2 regions of the Mesorhizobium sp. M2E.F.Ca.ET.209.01.1.1 genome follow, and region 2 is predicted to be linked to the other one. Evidence: predicted binding sites of a transcription regulator. Region 2 holds the regulator's gene; the other holds the start of a gene.
The links. The regulator HrcA, encoded in region 2, represses chaperone genes, less so after heat shock. The targets are predictions, from matches to a motif close to GTTAGCACTCNCNNNNNGNGAGTGCTAAC.
Positions count from the first base shown of each region.

Region 1 (8,568 bases), on a different contig from region 2:
AGATCCAAAGGTTCCTGTTGCGCAAGGCGGAGGTCGAAAAGCGCAAGGGTTGATGAAAGAGGTCGCCGCGCCGAAGCTGCCGATCTCTCCCCTCTCATGGGGGAGATGGCCGGCAGGCCAGAGGAGGGCGCTGTCCCGCCAGCGTGGCAGTGCTTGGGTTCCTCGCCCCGCCAAAGGCGGGGAGAGGTGGCCGCGAAGCGGACGGAGAGGGGCCTTTCGTAGGGCGCTCCCCTCTCCGTCTCGGCTTTGCCGAGCCACCTCTCCCACATTCGTGGGGCGAGGAACCTTGATCCTGCAGCGCCGCGCTCCTTCGCGCCCCCTCTGCCCTGCCGGCATCTCCCCACAAGGGGGAGATCAGCAGTTCCCGCGCCGCTCTCGGCCTTCTTTTAGCCTGATCTTGTCATCAAACATGCGTGCGGCTTGGGCGAAACGGGGCACATCATGCGGCTGGTCTTGACACTTCTCCTCGCGCTGGCGGGCAGCACGGCACTCGCCGCCTCGCTGGAAGACGATTATATCGCGGCGCGCGACAAGGCGATCGCCGACATCACCGCGCAGGAAAGCGCGAACACGGCAATCGAAACCATCGATGCGCAGAACGAGAAGGCGCTGGCCGACCTGCAGCAGCGGCTCGCCGCCATTCTTGGCCCGCTTTCGGTCAAGGGTTTCCCGACGACCGGCACCAACAACATCGAAAGCCTCAACGCCTCCGACATCGGCTACGGCATGCTCGACGGGTTGCGCTATGCCCAGAGCGATGACGGCCCGAGCATCGTGGTCTCGACGCGCGGTCTGACCGAGCGCTGGCTCAAGTCCAAATCGACTGAGGCGGAAGCGGATTTCAAGCTGCCTACCGATATCGGCGCGGCGTTGAAGCTTGATAGCTTCTACACCCAGGCCATCGGCAGCGACGCCGCCTTCTCCGGCACGCTCGACTTTCCGCTGAAGAAGCCCGACGGCTCCGACATGGTGGTGGCTCGGCTCGGCGGCTGGACGCAGGATGTCGGGCCGATCTACGAGCAGCATGTCGTGGTGGCGGTCGTCAAAGCCGACCGCGTGATGATCGCCGAGGCGCCCGCCTCGCCCGCCGTGCCGAGGATCGCGGCCTGCGATTCAATCTGGGCAGCCGCGGACGCCGCCGCGCAGAAAGCCCAGCAGGCCGACGAAGGCTCGGACCAGGACAACCCGCAGGCCTCCGACCCCGCCAACGCCGCCTGGGAAAAAGGCGATGCCGACTACCGCGCCTGCATGGCTGAGCGTCTGCCCGGCGATCCGTCCTTCCCGGCGCTGCTCAAGCAGGCGCAGGACCTTGCCGACGGCATGGCGGGCAAATAGCCCGCCAAAGCATTCCGGGCGCAGCGGTTTTCTCAGCCAGCGTTCAGTCGCAAGTTGCGCCGCGGAACACGCCGCGGAGCAGGACGGGCCGTTTCCGCGATGATCCCATTGGCCTGAGGCGCGGCATCCTTGCGCGACCTTGCGTCGGTCACCCGATGCAGCCGCTCGTAGGGCAGCAATTCCCGGATGCGGGCGTTGAGCGCTTCGACCTCGGCGCGCAGATCCTCGCATTCCTGTTTCTGGATATCGAGCTGGATCTGCTCGGACGCCTGCTGCAGGGAGAGCTGGGAAAGATTGGTGTTAACCACCGACAGGCTTTTCTTGTCGGCTTCGCTTTCGTCCTTGAGGACGGCCAGTCTTTCCTGCGCGATCTGGCGTTCGGTCACGGCATCGTTGAGCTCAGCTTTCAGCCTGACGATCTCGGCCGAGCTTTCGCCATTGGTTGTCGTGGCCTGATCCAGGCGCGACTGCAATTCCTGGATTTCCGAGCGCAGCCCGCGCATCTCGGCTTGGGCGCGGGCCAATTCGGCCGCGTTGTCGCTTTCGGCAATACGCGCCGCCTCCGCAGTTTCGGCAAGCCTGGCCTGCGTTGCCTCCAGCGTCTTCTGCAGCCGGCTTTCTTCCTTTTCGTGGTTGCCGATCTGCGCCATCAGCTCGGCAATGTGGGCGGTTTCGCTGGCATGAGTGGCCGCGAACTCATCGAACTTGTGCCGGGCCTCAGCCTCGCGTTTTTGCGCCTGCTCCAGGTCGACCGTGAGGCCGACTTGCTTCTCGCGCAGCAGCTTGTTTTCTGCGCCGCGCCTGTCGACTTCGACAGTCTTGGCGGCCAGAGCCTTGACGATTTCGCCGAATTCCGTCTCGCGCCTGGCGCTCTCATTGCTCATCTCCACCAGCTCCAGTCGCACGGCCGCCAGCGCCGAGCGCAGCTGCTCCCGGTCCTGGACGAGGCTCGCCTCGCGCTGTTGCCAGGCCTCGGCCGCGCCGTCACGCTCACGCTGCCTGCGGGCGGCGTCGAGCAATTGCTCGGTGAGTGTCTTGTGCTCGGTGGTGAGAGCGAGGTTTGCCAGCTCCAACTCGTTGGAGCGCAACACGTCGCGATGGAAGACGTTGAGGACCTCGCGCGTCATATGATGCGCGGTGGCGATCTCCGCCAGCTTCGCCTCGATTTCCTGCAGATGGCCCTGCCCGTCCCGGAAGAGCTCGGCCACGGCTTCCAAAGCTGCGAGCCGCGTCTGCGTATGCGGCGTCAACCGCGATGAAGCTGGCTCGGGCTGCTCTTCTGGCGCCGGATTCTCGTCGCTTGCCACGAGTTCCTGGCCTGCAACGGCATCGTCTCCCGACGGCGGTTGTTCATCATCCTTCAGAACGTCCTCGAATGCTTCCGCCAGATCCGATTGAAGGTCCTGAAATTCCTTATCGACGTCCTCGGCCCGCTTGATCAGAGACTTGAAATTCATCACCACACATCCCTTACTCACGCCCCACGCGTACTTAACGAATTGCTAATCTAGCCCTTTACCTTCCTTTCGGGAAGCCTATGCAACCGAAACCGAAATTAAGGTTATCGCCGGTCGCAATCTTATGCGGAGACGCTCCCAGGTGATCGCCCAACGGCTATTAACTTATGTTAATTTCCTCTCTTCGCGCTCGCGCTTAAAGCCCGCGCCGCAACGGGAAAGACTGCGTGCTGCTTGTCATCATTCACATGACCGATGCGAAGACTTTTGCACTAAGAAATACAGCTTCCGTCGCATGAATTTCCTCTATCCTCGGCCGCGCTCGAGCGACGGCGAAGAGTTGCGCTGTGCCGGCATCTGTTCGAGGTGGTTTCGTGGATTGCGACGCGGGAGGCGCCTCGCCCCCCGCGTCGATGCATCAACTCTTGATTTCGATGCGCTTGACTTGCGACTGCGCCTTCTCGCTCTTCGGTAAGGTCACAGTCAGCACGCCATTCGTGAAGCGCGCCTCCACCTCGTCTTCCTTGACCTCGTAGCCGACCGGGATGCGGCGTTCGAAGCGGCCATAGAAACGCTCCGAGAATTGCCTATCCTTGTCATCCGTCTCTGAGCGCTTCTCGCCCCGCAGCGTCAGCACGCCGTCGTCGAACAGGACTTCGATGTCTTTCTGTTCAAGGCCGGGCACCTCGGCCGTCACCTTGATTTCCTTCTCGCCGTTGGAGATCTCGACGCTCGGCCAACCAGCGCCGAGGGCGGAGGCACCGCCAACAGACGGCCACCGGCTGTCGAAGCCGCGGAAAACATCGTCGAACAGGCGGTTCACCTCACGATGCAGCGACAGGAACGGATCGCGTTCCCCGTCGTGGAATATGCTTGGAACCTGGTTGCCGTTGCTCCGGCCCCAGGGAATCAGATCACGGACACTCATGGTTTCCTCCTTTCTGCTCGTCAGTCTGAAAGGCTTCCTCTTGCGCCGGGCCATGTGCCCGGCGCGTTGCGCGGGGGCGCTGACAGGAATACCTCAGGCCGCGTGCTTCTCGGCTTCGATCTTCTTCGTCGCGTCTTTGGGCGTCGCCTTGTCGGCTGCGATCTCGATCCGGCGCGGTTTCATCTCTTCCGGAATTTCACGCTTCAGATCGATCGTCAGCAGGCCATTCACCAGGCTGGCGCCGACGACCTTGACGTGGTCGGCAAGCTCGAAACGGCGCTGGAATGCGCGGCCGGCGATGCCTCTATGCAGGTACTCACCCTTGTCCTCGCCGGCTTTCTGGCCCGAGACCATGAGCATGTTCTGCTCCTGGGTAATGGCCAGTTCGTCCTGCGCGAAGCCGGCCACCGCCATGCTGATGCGGTAGTCATCTTCCGCCGTCTTGGCGATGTCGTAGGGTGGCCAATTGTCGACGGTTTCGATCCGGCTCGCCGTTTCGAGCGCGTTCAACATTCGATCGAAACCGATGCTCGACCGGAACAGGGGACTGAAGTCAAAGTTGGTTCTCATAGCTACATCCTCCATTGAGCAACATAGATACGAGGAGCGCCAAGGAAGCGGCGCTCCTTGACCTTGCCGGTCTCTCAAGACCCGGCAAAACCCATCTGGGAATTCAACGCCGGAACGTCAAGGCCCCGCCTCGAATTCCCCTTCAAAGTCTTGAAAAGTCACGCTTTTCGTCTGCATGCAGGAGGGCAAATGATGAAATGAAGGCGGCCGCACAATACGACCGCCTTGCTGATCCTCATTGGATCGCGATGACCCCGTCGACGGCTCGCCATTCGGATGGCCTGATCAGCCGATGGTGGGCGACCCGGACAGAATGCAAGGCGCCCGCCAGCTCGCGTTGCCAAAAGCCCAGAAAGCCCCTCAGCGCGGGGAAATCCGGGGCGAGATCATAATCCTGCCAGACGTAGAGCTGGAGCAGGCTGGGATGGTCGGGCAGATGATAATGGATCTCGGCAGTGGTCAAGCCATAGCCTTTCATCTGCAAGCGGAATTCCCTGCTGACCGCGTTCGCCATCGCCTTCTACGCCTCACGCGCTCAGCCGGTCGACCAGCTGCCGGTGATCGTCATCGGCAGGGCCGCTGGGCGGCGGGGCGAGCGCATCAAGCCGGCGCAGCGCATCCATCATGTCGTCGAAGGACACCGGCTGCCCGGTGCCCGGGGGCTGGCGCAGCGCCGGCATCGATTCCACGGCGCAGGCGTCGGATGCCCAGGATGAAAGGATCGCCCGCTTTTCCCATGTGTCGAGCGAGCCGTCCTCCAGCACATCCCGCGGCTGCTGAAAATGGCTGGCCGGCGACAGCAGCCGGTCGAGCGAGAGGTCTGATATTTCGGGAGCTAGGGAAGGAATGATCGGCGAAAGCTTCTGTCGGTCCATTTCTGTCCTCCGTCTCCAAAAACTCCTTGTTTCGGGTTCAATTTCTCAGCGGACCCGGCGCTGCCGGGCGCCGATAATCTTGTTCAGCCCAATCGCGAATTCAAGCCTTTCCTTTGTCGCGCGAGCGGATTTATCGCATGTTTTCAGAACGCTAGCACTCGGCGGTCGAGAGTGCCAAAAAATTTTCGACGCCCCCTTGAAAGTACAAGAAGGCAAAATTAGTTCGACATGCGCGCGACGCCGAAAGGGTCGCCAGCCCCGCTCCGGTCCTGCCGGTCCGGAGCGGAGGGACCTCTCGCAATCTGTTTGTCCTGAAGGAGAACGATATGACGTTCCGTCCATTGCATGACCGTGTGCTCGTCCGCCGCATCCAGGCCGAAGAAAAGACGGCCGGAGGCATCATCATCCCCGACACTGCCAAGGAAAAGCCCCAGGAAGGCGAAGTCATCGCCGTCGGCCCGGGCGCCCGCGACGAGAGCGGCAAGCTCGTGCCCCTCGACGTGAAGGTCGGCGACCGGATCCTGTTCGGCAAGTGGTCAGGTACCGAGATCAAGCTCAACGGCGAGGATCTGCTCATCATGAAGGAAAGCGATGTGATGGGCGTGATCGAGCAGTCCGCGACGCTGAAGAAAGCCGCCTGACCGGGGCTTTGACCGAACCGCAACCCAGTCAATGAAAACTGCCTAAACAAGGAGTGATCCTATGGCTGCCAAGGAAGTCAAATTCCATTCCGACGCCCGCGAGCGCATGCTGCGCGGCGTCAACATCCTCGCCGACGCGGTGAAGGTGACGCTTGGCCCGAAAGGCCGCAACGTGGTCATCGACAAGTCGTTCGGCGCCCCGCGCATCACCAAGGACGGCGTCACCGTCGCCAAGGAGATCGAGCTCGAGGACAAGTTCGAGAACATGGGCGCCCAGATGGTGCGCGAGGTTGCCTCGAAAACCAGCGACATCGCCGGCGACGGCACCACGACCGCAACCGTTCTCGCCCAGGCCATCGTCAAGGAAGGGGCCAAGGCGGTTGCCTCAGGCATGAATCCCATGGATCTGAAACGCGGCATCGACAAAGCCGTCGAGGCTCTCGTCCAGGAGTTGAAGACCAACGCCCGCAAGGTGACCAGGAATGACGAGATCGCCCAGGTCGGCACGATTTCGGCCAATGGCGATGCCGAGATCGGCCGCTTCCTGGCCGAAGCGATGCAGAAGGTCGGTAACGAAGGCGTCATCACGGTCGAGGAAGCAAAGACCGCCGAGACCGAGCTGGAGGTGGTCGAAGGCATGCAGTTCGATCGCGGCTATCTCTCGCCTTACTTCGTCACCAACCAGGACAAGATGCGCGTCGAACTCGACGAGCCCTATGTGCTGATCCACGAGAAGAAGCTCGGCAACCTGCAGGCGCTGCTTCCCGTGCTCGAGGCTGTGGTCCAGTCCGGCAAGCCCCTGCTGATCATCGCCGAGGATGTCGAGGGCGAGGCGCTGGCGACGCTGGTGGTCAACAAGCTGCGCGGCGGGCTGAAGGTCGCCGCCGTCAAGGCTCCGGGCTTCGGCGATCGCCGTAAGGCCATGCTGGAAGACATCGCCATCCTGACCGGCGGCACCGCTATCAGCGAGGACCTCGGCATCAAGCTGGAGAACGTCACGCTGGAGATGCTTGGCCGAGCCAAGAAGGTTGTGGTCGAAAAAGAGAACACCACCATTGTCGACGGCGCAGGCAAGAAAGAGGAGATCCAGGGCCGTGTCACGCAGATCAAGGCGCAGATTGAGGAGACTACCTCCGACTATGATCGCGAGAAGCTGCAGGAGCGGCTGGCCAAGCTCGCCGGCGGCGTCGCGGTGATCCGCGTCGGCGGTTCAACCGAGGTCGAGGTCAAGGAACGCAAGGACCGCGTCGACGATGCCATGCACGCGACCCGCGCTGCGGTCGAGGAAGGCGTCTTGCCAGGTGGCGGCGTGGCCCTGCTGCGGGCCGCCAAGGCACTGGACAGCTTGCAGGCCGAGAATGAGGACCAGAAGCACGGTATCGAGATCGTGCGGCGCGCAATCGAGGCGCCGGTGCGGCAGATCGCCGAGAACGCCGGTGCCGAAGGCTCGATCATCGTCGGCAAGCTGCGCGAGAAACCGGAATTCGGTTACGGCTGGAATGCACAGACTAATGCCTTCGGCGACCTCTACAAGGAAGGCGTTATCGATCCGGTGAAGGTGGTACGGACCGCGCTCCAGGACGCCGCATCGGTTGCCGGCCTGCTGGTAACAACGGAAGCGATGGTGGCCGAAAAGCCGAAGAAGGAAGCCGCCCCGGCCATGCCGGCCGGCGCCGGCATGGACTTCTGAGACGCTGACGTGAGCCCGCTCCCGGCTACGGGAGCGGGCATTCACCAGGACGATGGGAGGCCGTCATGAACATGATGAGCGCAGATGGCTCGATTCCCACGCCGACGCATCCGGCAAGCGAATTCCTCGCCTATGAAGCCGAATGCCGGAGCGCGCTGAAGCCGCTGCTGGCAGGCCTGCTCGACGCGGCCGAATCCGCCGGATGGAACCGGCGGACCGTCGCCTCGACGCTGATGTTCCTTGCCGCGCAGCAGGTGTCGGCCACCGAAACATCGGCGCGAAGCTGAGCGAAATCGGCCCCGCCCCCGCGGCGGGGTCGTCCGATTTGGATGCCAGCGAAGGGAATTGCGATTGCCATGATTGCAGGACGTTTGCGGGAATGCCTGAGAGCATTGCGGTGGGAAGCCGCCGACCTTGCGCAGGAGCTTGGCTGCTCCAGGAACGATGCGACGCGTTGGATCGAGGGGCGCGCGCCGGTGCCGCTGGCGGTCGCCGCCTGGATCGAGGCCCTGGCCAAGGCGCATAGCGCGCTGCCGCCGCCGCACCTGAACCAGCAAAGTTCAGCGACGCACGCCACGTCGGCGGGCCCGCTCAACTTGCAGGCCTTCACCGGCATAGGCCAATCGCGGCCGCATGGCGTCGTCCTGCAACCGCCCTACCCGCGCCGGCATGCGCTCGCGACCGGCCTTCGCCCGAGCTCGATAGGCATCCGCCCGAAAGAGGGTTCAGACCATGAGCCACGACCGCTTTGAAGAGCCGGTCACTGTGCTCGTCGGCATGGGCCTGCCGGTGCGGCTGGAGACCGTAGCGGAAGCCTATGCCCTGCTGCAGGATTGGCCGGCTGCGAGCAGGAGCAGCGCACATGCGATCGCGCTCAACGCCTGCAAAGCCGGCATTGCCGGCGAGGTCGACGCGGAAACGGTGCGGGCAACCCTTGTTGCCTTCGCCCGCCGCCACGATATTCTGGCGCCGGACATGGTTTCGCTGGCGCCCGCAGCGCTGGCAGGACGCGCGTCCACAAGCAACAATGGCTGAAGATTTGAAGCCCGGCGCGTGCTGCGCGGCGGGCAAA
Region 1 is NZ_SADP02000016.1:112,721-121,288, reverse strand. It holds gene EN852_RS26045 (acyl-CoA synthetase) at 1-53, shown strand, start outside; gene EN852_RS26040 (hypothetical protein) at 442-1,335, shown strand; gene EN852_RS26035 (hypothetical protein) at 1,368-2,792, opposite strand; gene EN852_RS26030 (Hsp20/alpha crystallin family protein) at 3,211-3,720, opposite strand; gene EN852_RS26025 (Hsp20 family protein) at 3,814-4,290, opposite strand; gene EN852_RS26020 (usg protein) at 4,526-4,804, opposite strand; gene EN852_RS26015 (hypothetical protein) at 4,818-5,165, opposite strand; gene groES (co-chaperone GroES) at 5,492-5,806, shown strand; gene groL (chaperonin GroEL) at 5,868-7,496, shown strand; gene EN852_RS26000 (hypothetical protein) at 7,562-7,783, shown strand; gene EN852_RS40975 (helix-turn-helix transcriptional regulator) at 7,853-8,248, shown strand; gene EN852_RS25990 (DUF982 domain-containing protein) at 8,229-8,531, shown strand.
Region 1: a site for HrcA is predicted at 5,316-5,344, ahead of groES (co-chaperone GroES). Genes of this name have one in related genera too.

Region 2 (8,568 bases):
TGGGAAAAGCTGTGGTGTCGGACCGTCAGGACCGGCCATCTCCATACGTGATGCGCCAGATGGTGCCGTTGCCGTCCTCGGTGAGGATCAGCGCGCCGTCCTTGGCCACGGCGACGCCGACCGGCCGGCCCCAGAGCGCGTCGTCGGCAATGACGAAGCCGGTGGCGAAATCGTCATACTCACCGGTCGGCTTGCCGTCCTTGAACCTCAGCCGCACCACCTTGTAGCCGGTGCGGACATTGCGGTTCCAGGAGCCGTGCAGAGTGACGAAGGCGTCGCCCCTATATTCAGCAGGAAAACCGTAATCGGCCGGAAAGTTGCCGCCGTCGTAAAAGGCGATGTTGAGCGGCGCCGAATGCGCCTGGATCAGCACGTCCGGAACCGTGACCTTGCCGGCGAGGTCCGGGCGCGCGCCCTCGTGGCGCGGGTCCTCATTGTCGCCGATGTAGTACCAAGGCCAGCCGTAGAAGGCGCCTTCCTTGACGGCGGTCGCGTATTCGAAGGGGACGTTGTCGCCTAGCTCGTCGCGCTCGTTGACGACGCACCAGAGCGCGCCTGTCGCCGGCTGCACGGTCATGCCGGAGCAGTTGCGCAGGCCGGTGGCGACGGTCCTGCGGTTGCTGCCGTCGGGGTCGAAGGCGAGCACATCGGCGCGGCCCTCTTCCGCGCCCCAGGCAGCGCCCAGCGGCTGCGATTTCGCCCACGCCTCGACGCCGCCTTTCGGCTTCGCGCCCATATCCTCGGCGATGTTGGAGCCGGAGCCGACCGACAGATAGAGCGTCTTGCCGTCGGGCGAGAAAGCGATGTCGCGCGTCCAATGGTGGCTGGCGGGGACCTTGGCTACGATGGTCTCCGGCTTGGCGGACGCTTCCAGGTCGCCCTCGCGATAGGGGAAGCGCACCACGCTGTTGCTGTTGGCGACATAGACCCATTGCGGCTTGTCGCCCGGGGGATAGAAGGCGATGCCGTAGGGTCGCGTCAGGCCCTTGGCGAAGATCGACGTCTCAGCGGGCTTGGCGCTGCCTTGCGCCAGGCGATAGACGCGGACCTCGTTCGCCCGGCTGTCGGCGACGAAGAGGTCGCCGTTCGGCGCCACGCGCACCACGCGGGGACTGTCGATGCCCGATGCGACCAGCTCGGCGGAGAAGCCCGGCGGAAGTTTCGGCCTGGCCCCCTCGGGACGATCGGTGACGCCGCCGCCATTCGAGGCGGACTCCGCCACATCGGGCTTCGGCATATCCTGAGGCTTCAGCAGCCGGCGCACGCCAGGACGGTCGGCCTTCCAGTCGCCGAAGGCCTTTTCGCCGCTGAGCAAGGGTTGATCGGCCTGCTGCGCAAAGGCACCGGTGGCAAAAACCAGCGCGAGGCCCGCAAGCTCGACGATCCGCGTCATGCTGTATCTCCGTCGTCTGCCAATGCGCCTATCGATCGGCGCCTGCCGACGGAGATATCGGGCACAGGGTCTAAAAGAGAAGCAGGCGCACGTTGATTTGACGACGAAGCGCCAGGAGTTCAGCTCTCGTCTTCGGCATCCAGGTCGTCGTCGAGGCGCTTTTCCAGCTCGACGAGGTCTGCCGGCAAGGGCAGGCCCATGGCGCGGAGCTCCCGCAATTTCTCGCGCAGCTGCTCCTGGATCTCGCGATCGTCCTCGGGCTGGTTGATCATTTCCTGAAGCAGGAGGTCGATCTGGGCCTTGATTGCTTCCAGCGCCATTTTTTCTCCTCCGCAGCGACCTTAGGTGTATCGAGATTCAGGTCAGGCCGGCATCACCTGAATATCGATACACCTAACGGAGCATGCGCGAAATGAGCTGCGCCGTATAGTCGACCATCGGCACGATGCGCGCGTAGTTCAGCCTTGTCGGGCCGATGACGCCAAGCGCGCCGATGACACGGGCGTCCTTGTCGCGATAGGGCGCGACGACCAGCGACGAGCCGGACAGCGAAAACAGCTTGTTCTCCGAGCCGATGAAGATGCGCACGCCCGGCCCTTCCTCGGCGAGGTCGAGCAGCTGCAGCAGCCCGTCCTGCGTTTCCAGGTCCTCGAACAGATGGCGCAGCAGTTCGAGGTCGGCCTGGGCGGTGACATTTTCGAGCAGGTTGGCGCGGCCGCGCACGATGAGACGCGCCGGCAGGCCGCTTTCGGCGCCTGCCCAGACCGCCAGGCCCTTCTCGACCAGATCCTGCGACAGCGTGTCGAGGGCGGATTTGGTTTCGTCCTTTATGCGGGCGATCTCGGCGCGCGCCTCGGCAAGCGTCCGGCCCCTGATATGGGCGTTGAGGAAATTGGACGCCTCGTGCAGTTGCGACACGGTGGTGCCGGCGGGCAGGTCGACGACGCGGTTCTCGACATCGCCGTTCTGCGACACCAGCACGGCAAGCGCCTTTGTGGGCTCGAGCTGGATGAATTCGATGTGCTTCAGCGCCACCTCGTTCTTGGAGGCGAGCACGAGGCCGGCGCCGCGCGACATGCCGGACAGCATCTGGCTGGCCTCGGTCAGCATATGCTCCAGCGTCGCGCCCGAGCCGGAGGCGCGCACCTGTGCCTCGATGATGCGGCGCTCGTCGTCGGAAAGATCGCCGAGCTCCATGAAGGCGTCGACGAAGAAGCGCAGGCCCGTCTGGGTCGGGAGCCGCCCGGCGGAGATATGCGGCGCGTAGATCAGGCCCAGATGCTCGAGGTCGCTCATCACGTTGCGGATGGTGGCCGGCGACAGCGAGGAGGGCAGGATGCGCGACAGGCTGCGCGAGCCGACCGGCTCGCCGTCGCGCAGATAGGAATCGACAATCCGCCGGAAAATATCGCGCGAGCGCATGTCGAGTGACTGAAGTACCGGTGACTGAAGCCCGGGTGACTGCGACGTCGGATCGACTGGTTTGTTCATTCCGGCGAGAAACCTCCTGCCGAAAAGATATAGACTTAAGCCACCCCCGCGCAACCCGGTGCCGCGTTTGCGGTCACGGTGCCGCGTTTGCTGCCCCTTTTCCTTTGCGACTTGCCTCGCATGCGTCTACAAGCCGGCCACGATTCCGAAAACGACAAGAAAGCAGGCCGAATGCGCCCCTCCAAACGCCAAGCCGACGAAATGCGCGCCATCTCCTTCGAGCGCGGCGTGTCCAAGCATGCCGAAGGCTCTTGCCTGGTGAAGTTCGGCGACACGCATGTGCTGTGCACCGCGAGCCTTGAGGAAAAAGTGCCGGCCTGGATGCGCAACTCCGGCAAGGGCTGGGTGACCGCCGAATATGGCATGCTGCCGCGCTCGACCGGCGAGCGCATGCGGCGCGAGGCCTCCGCCGGCAAGCAGGGCGGCCGCACGCTGGAGATCCAGCGGCTGATCGGCCGGAGCCTGCGCGCCGTGGTCGACCTGCAGGCGCTGGGCGAGCAGCAGATCACCGTCGACTGCGACGTCATCCAGGCCGATGGCGGCACCCGCACCGCCTCGATCACCGGCGGCTGGGTGGCGCTCTACGACTGCCTGCGCTGGATGGAAGCGCGCCAGATGGTCAGCGTCTCCAAGGTTCTGAAGGACCATGTCGCGGCGATCTCCTGCGGCATCCATGACGGCCAGCCGGTCATCGACCTCGACTATCTCGAGGATTCCTCGGCCGGCACCGACGCCAATTTCGTCATGACCGGCAAGGGGGGCATCGTTGAGATCCAGGGCACCGCCGAGGGCGAGCCGTTTTCCGAGGAGCAGTTCGCGGCGCTGATGGGCCTGGCCAAGAAGGGCATTTCGCGGCTGGTGAGCCTGCAGCAGATGGCGGTGGCGTAGGGCGCCGCAGAGAAGAACGAATGAGGTTGGCGATCCTTCACACCCCCCTCTGGCCTGCCGGCCATCTCCCCCGCAAGGGGGGAGATCAGATATCACCTTGGGTTTCGCCAACCATCAACGTCGAGATGCCGCCTGCGGAGCTGCCAATCTCCCCCCTTGCGGGGGAGATGCCCGGCAGGGCAGAGGGGGGTGCCTCGTGATGCCCTCGGCAATTTTGGAATCAGCCCTCTACGTCACCGATCTCGCCGCCGCCGAAGCCTTCTACCGTGACATCATCGGCCTCGATCCGCTGGGCAAGGTCGAAGGCCGCCACGTCTTCTTCCGCTGCGGCGACGGCGTATTGCTTCTCTTCAACGCCGAGGCGACGAAAATCCCGCCGGCGCCGGACGCCCGGCTGAAAGTGCCGCCGCATGGCACGGCCGGCGAGGGGCATCTCTGCTTTGCGGCAACCGCCGACGAGATCGCCAAGTGGCGCGACCATCTCTCCGCCAGGAACATCGCCATCGAAAGCGATTTCGAATGGCCGCAGGGCGGGCACTCGATCTATATCCGCGACCCTTCGGGCAATTCGATCGAGTTCGCCGAGCCGAGGATCTGGGGTTTCTGATGCATTCTTTGAACGGAAAGAAGATCGTCGTCGCCAGCCATAATGCCGGCAAGCTGCGCGAATTCGCCGACCTCATGGCGCCGTTCGGCTTCGAGGCGAAATCGGCCAAGGAATACGGCCTGCCGGAGCCGGACGAGACCGGCACGACCTTCGAGGAAAACGCCTATATCAAGGCATATGCCGCGGCCAAGGCCACCGGCCTGCCGGCGCTGTCCGACGATTCCGGGCTCTGCGTCGACGCGCTCGACGGCGCGCCGGGCGTCTACACCGCCAACTGGGCGGAAAAGCCCGACGGCAGCAGGGATTTCGGCATGGCCATGCAAAAGACGGAAACGGCGCTGCAGGAGGCCGGCGCGACCGAGCCGGCGCAACGCACCGGCCGCTTCGTCGCCGTCATCTGTCTCGCCTTTCCGGACGGCGAGGCCGAGTATTACCGCGGCGAGGCGGAAGGCACGCTGGTGTGGCCGCCGCGCGGCACGCTCGGCTTCGGCTACGATCCGGTCTTCCTGCCCAATGGTTTCGACAAGACTTTCGGCGAGATGAGCGCGGAGGAGAAGCATGGTTGGAAGCCAGGCCAGGCGACGGCGCTTTCGCACCGCGCCCGCGCTTTCCAGAAATTCGCGCAGGCGCGTCTAGATTTGGCCCGGCTGGGTTCGGCATGATCGGGACCGCCCAGACGATGCAGCTCGACCGGAGCCCAGGCTTCGGCGTCTACATCCATTGGCCGTTCTGCGCGGCCAAGTGCCCTTACTGCGACTTCAACAGCCATGTCCGCCACCAGCCGGTCGACCAGGAGCGTTTTGCCCGCGCCTTCGAGACGGAGCTTGCGACCATGCGCGCCCGCACCGGGCCGCGTGAGGTGACCAGCATCTTCCTCGGCGGCGGCACACCGTCACTGATGAAGCCGGAAACGGTGGGCGCGGTGCTGGAGGCGGTGGCGAGGAACTGGACGGTGCCTGAAGGCATCGAGGTGACGCTGGAGGCCAACCCGTCCTCGGTCGAGGCCGAGCGTTTCCGCGGCTATCGCGCCGCCGGCGTCAACCGCGTCTCGCTCGGCGTGCAGGCGCTGAACGACAAGGATCTGCGCTTCCTCGGCCGGCTGCACAATGTCGAGGAGGCGCTGCACGCCATCGGGCTCGCCCGCGAAATCTTCCCCCGCCTCTCCTTCGACCTGATCTATGCGCGGCCCGGCCAGACGCCGGAAGCATGGGGCGCGGAGCTGGAACAGGCGATCGGCTATGCCGTCGACCATCTGTCGCTCTACCAGCTCACCATCGAGGAGGGCACGCCCTTCCACGCGCTTTACGCGGCGAAGAAATTCACCCTGCCCGACAACGACCATGCCGCCGACCTCTATGCGCTGACACAGGAGGTGACGGCGGCGCATGGGCTGCCGGCCTATGAGATTTCCAACCACGCCCAGCCGGGCGCCGAGAGCCGGCATAATCTCACCTACTGGCGCTATGGCGAATATGTCGGCGTCGGGCCGGGCGCGCATGGCCGCTTCGTCGAGAACGGAAGGCGCACGGTGACGATAGCCGAAAGGATGCCGGAGACCTGGGCCAATCTGGTCGAGGCCAAGGGGCACGGCGTCACCGGGGGCGAGATCCTGACCCGCGCCGAAGAGGCCGACGAATTCCTGCTGATGGGCCTGCGGCTCGCCGAAGGCATCGACCTGCAGCGCTACGAGGCGCTGTCAGGGCGCGGCCTTTCCAGCGCGCGGCTCTCGGTGCTGCAGGGGGAGGGGCTGGTGGCGCCGGTCGGCAATGCAAGGCTGCGCGCCACGACCGCCGGCATGATCGTGCTCGATGCGGTGGTGGCGGATTTGGCGCGGTAACCTCTTTGAAGAACGTCCTCTTCGTCTGCAGCCAGAACCGGTTACGCAGCCCGACCGCCGAGCAGGTGTTTTCCACGCGCCGCGACATAGAGGTGGAATCGGCCGGCACCAATCACGACGCCGACAACCCGCTGACGCATGAGCTGGTCGCCTGGGCGGACATCATCTTCGTGATGGAAAAGGCGCACCGCGCCAAGCTGCAGAAGAAGTTCCGGGCGAGCCTGAAAGGCGCCAGGGTGATCTGCCTCGATATCCGGACGACTACGACTTCATGGACCCGGAGCTGGTGGGGCTGCTGGAGGTGAGGGTTGGCAGATACCTCTGAAGATGCGGCGCTCTCCAGCGCGTTCGTCATTCTCGGGCTTGACCCGAGAATCCATGCCGTGACCTATGCGAAGGGTGCTGCGGTCCAGAATTCTGCACCGTTGGTGGCGCTTCGATGTAACGGCATGGATTCCAGGGTCTGCGCGCGTCGCTTCGCTCCTTGCTCCGCCCTGGAATGACGAAGCGCGAGATGGCGAAGGTTGCTGGTTGTTCTAAGCGTCGTGCTTCTGGCGATGCTTGCCGCGGTGCTTCTCGCCATGCGCCTCACCATCGCGGACCGGCTTCTGGTCGGCCTTGTCGCGGCGTGCGCCGCTCTGGGCGGCGATGGGGTGTGGGGGAATGCCCTCGCGGGCGGTCTTGCTTTCAAGTCGGCTGATGAAGATGTCGAAGCGATTGGGCATCGTCCGGTCCTGCCTCCTCCCGGGGAATCAGGGGTTAAATTCGCCGTTGCCGGTTTCGTTCCGCACTGTGGCAAAGGCATGGCGATTTCCTTGGCCCAACCTCACGTTTTGCAACAGGCCGTCAGCCATGCCAAAGAGACTTTGTTCTTTCGCAATTCCGGACGGAAAACCGCTACGCACTTTTCCTGGAATTGCTTGGACGGAGGGTTATTCTTGACCGGCGACAAACACAGCTACCTGATCGGGCAGACCGAGATCGCGGCGCGGCCGCTCACGCCGGCGCTCTATCTGGTGGCGACGCCGATCGGCAATCTCGCCGACATCACGCTGCGTGCGCTGGAGACGCTGGCCGCCGCCGACATCGTCGCCTGCGAGGACACGCGCGTATCGCGCGTGCTGCTCGAACGCTACGGCATCCGCCGCCGCACCACCGCCTATCACGAGCACAACGCGAAAGAGGCCGGGCCGAAGCTGATCGAGGCGCTGGCGGCCGGGCAGAGCGTGGCCCTGATCTCCGACGCCGGCACGCCGCTGGTCTCCGATCCCGGCTACCGGCTGGTCGGCGAGGCGCTGGAGCAGGGTATCCGCGTCGTGCCGATCCCCGGGCCTTCTGCGGCTCTCGCCGCGCTGACGGCATCCGGCCTGCCATCCGATGCTTTCCTGTTCGCCGGGTTCTTGCCGGTCAAAGCAGGGCAGCGGCTGACAAAGCTTGAAATTTTCAAGCAGGTGCCGGCGACGCTGATCTTCTTCGAATCGCCGCGCCGACTGGCCGAGACGCTCGGCGCCATGGTCGAAGCACTGGGCGGCAGCCGCCAGGCCGCGATCGGCCGCGAGCTGACCAAGGCCTTCGAGGAGATGCGCACCGGAACGCTGGCCGAACTGGCCGATCACTATGCGGCGGCCGACACGCCGAAGGGCGAAATCGTGATCTGTGTCGGCCCGCCCGAGGCGGCGGAGGACCAGCCGGCCGACATTGACCGGCTGCTGTTGTCGCTCGCGGCCGAAATGCCGGCCTCGAAGGCGGCATCGGAAGCGGCGAAGATGACCGGCGGCCAGAAACAGGCGCTTTACCGGCGGCTCTTGGAGCTCAGGGACGGACCATGATCCCAAAAAGTGGAAGCCGGTTTTTGGATAGGATCATGGTCGAGCAAAAAGGAGCCGACGGTGGCTGAGCGCACCGTTGGCCATCGCCGCAAAGCCTATCGGCGCGGCCATCGCGGCGAGTGGCTGGCGGCGCTAGCGCTAATGCTGAAGGGTTATCGCATCCTCGCCCGCCGCCATCGCACGAAACTCGGCGAGATCGACCTGATCGCCCGCCGCGGCGACCTGGTGCTGTTCGTCGAGGTCAAGGCGCGGCGCACGCTGATCGAGGCGATGGAAGCGATCGGCCATGAATCCGAGCGCCGCATCGAGGGCGCGGCGGATATCTGGCTGTCGCGCCAGCCGGATTACGGGCGGCTTTCGATGCGTTTCGACATGGTCGCGGTGCTGCCCTGGCGCTGGCCGGTGCATGTCGAGAACGCATTTTATGGAAGGAATTGAGTGCCTGCTCAACGTCGATAGCTGGCGGGACAGCGCCCCCCTCTGGCCTGCCGGCCATCTCCCCCACGAGGGGGGAGATCAGATG
Region 2 is NZ_SADP02000023.1:32,695-41,262, reverse strand. It holds gene EN852_RS29465 (sorbosone dehydrogenase family protein) at 26-1,393, opposite strand; gene EN852_RS29460 (hypothetical protein) at 1,513-1,713, opposite strand; gene hrcA (heat-inducible transcriptional repressor HrcA) at 1,787-2,884, opposite strand; gene rph (ribonuclease PH) at 3,056-3,772, shown strand; gene EN852_RS29440 (VOC family protein) at 3,969-4,379, shown strand; gene rdgB (RdgB/HAM1 family non-canonical purine NTP pyrophosphatase) at 4,379-5,041, shown strand; gene hemW (radical SAM family heme chaperone HemW) at 5,038-6,216, shown strand; partial or broken gene EN852_RS29425 (low molecular weight protein tyrosine phosphatase family protein) at 6,222-6,541, shown strand; gene EN852_RS29420 (hypothetical protein) at 6,753-6,941, opposite strand; gene rsmI (16S rRNA (cytidine(1402)-2'-O)-methyltransferase) at 7,155-8,045, shown strand; gene EN852_RS29410 (YraN family protein) at 8,106-8,483, shown strand.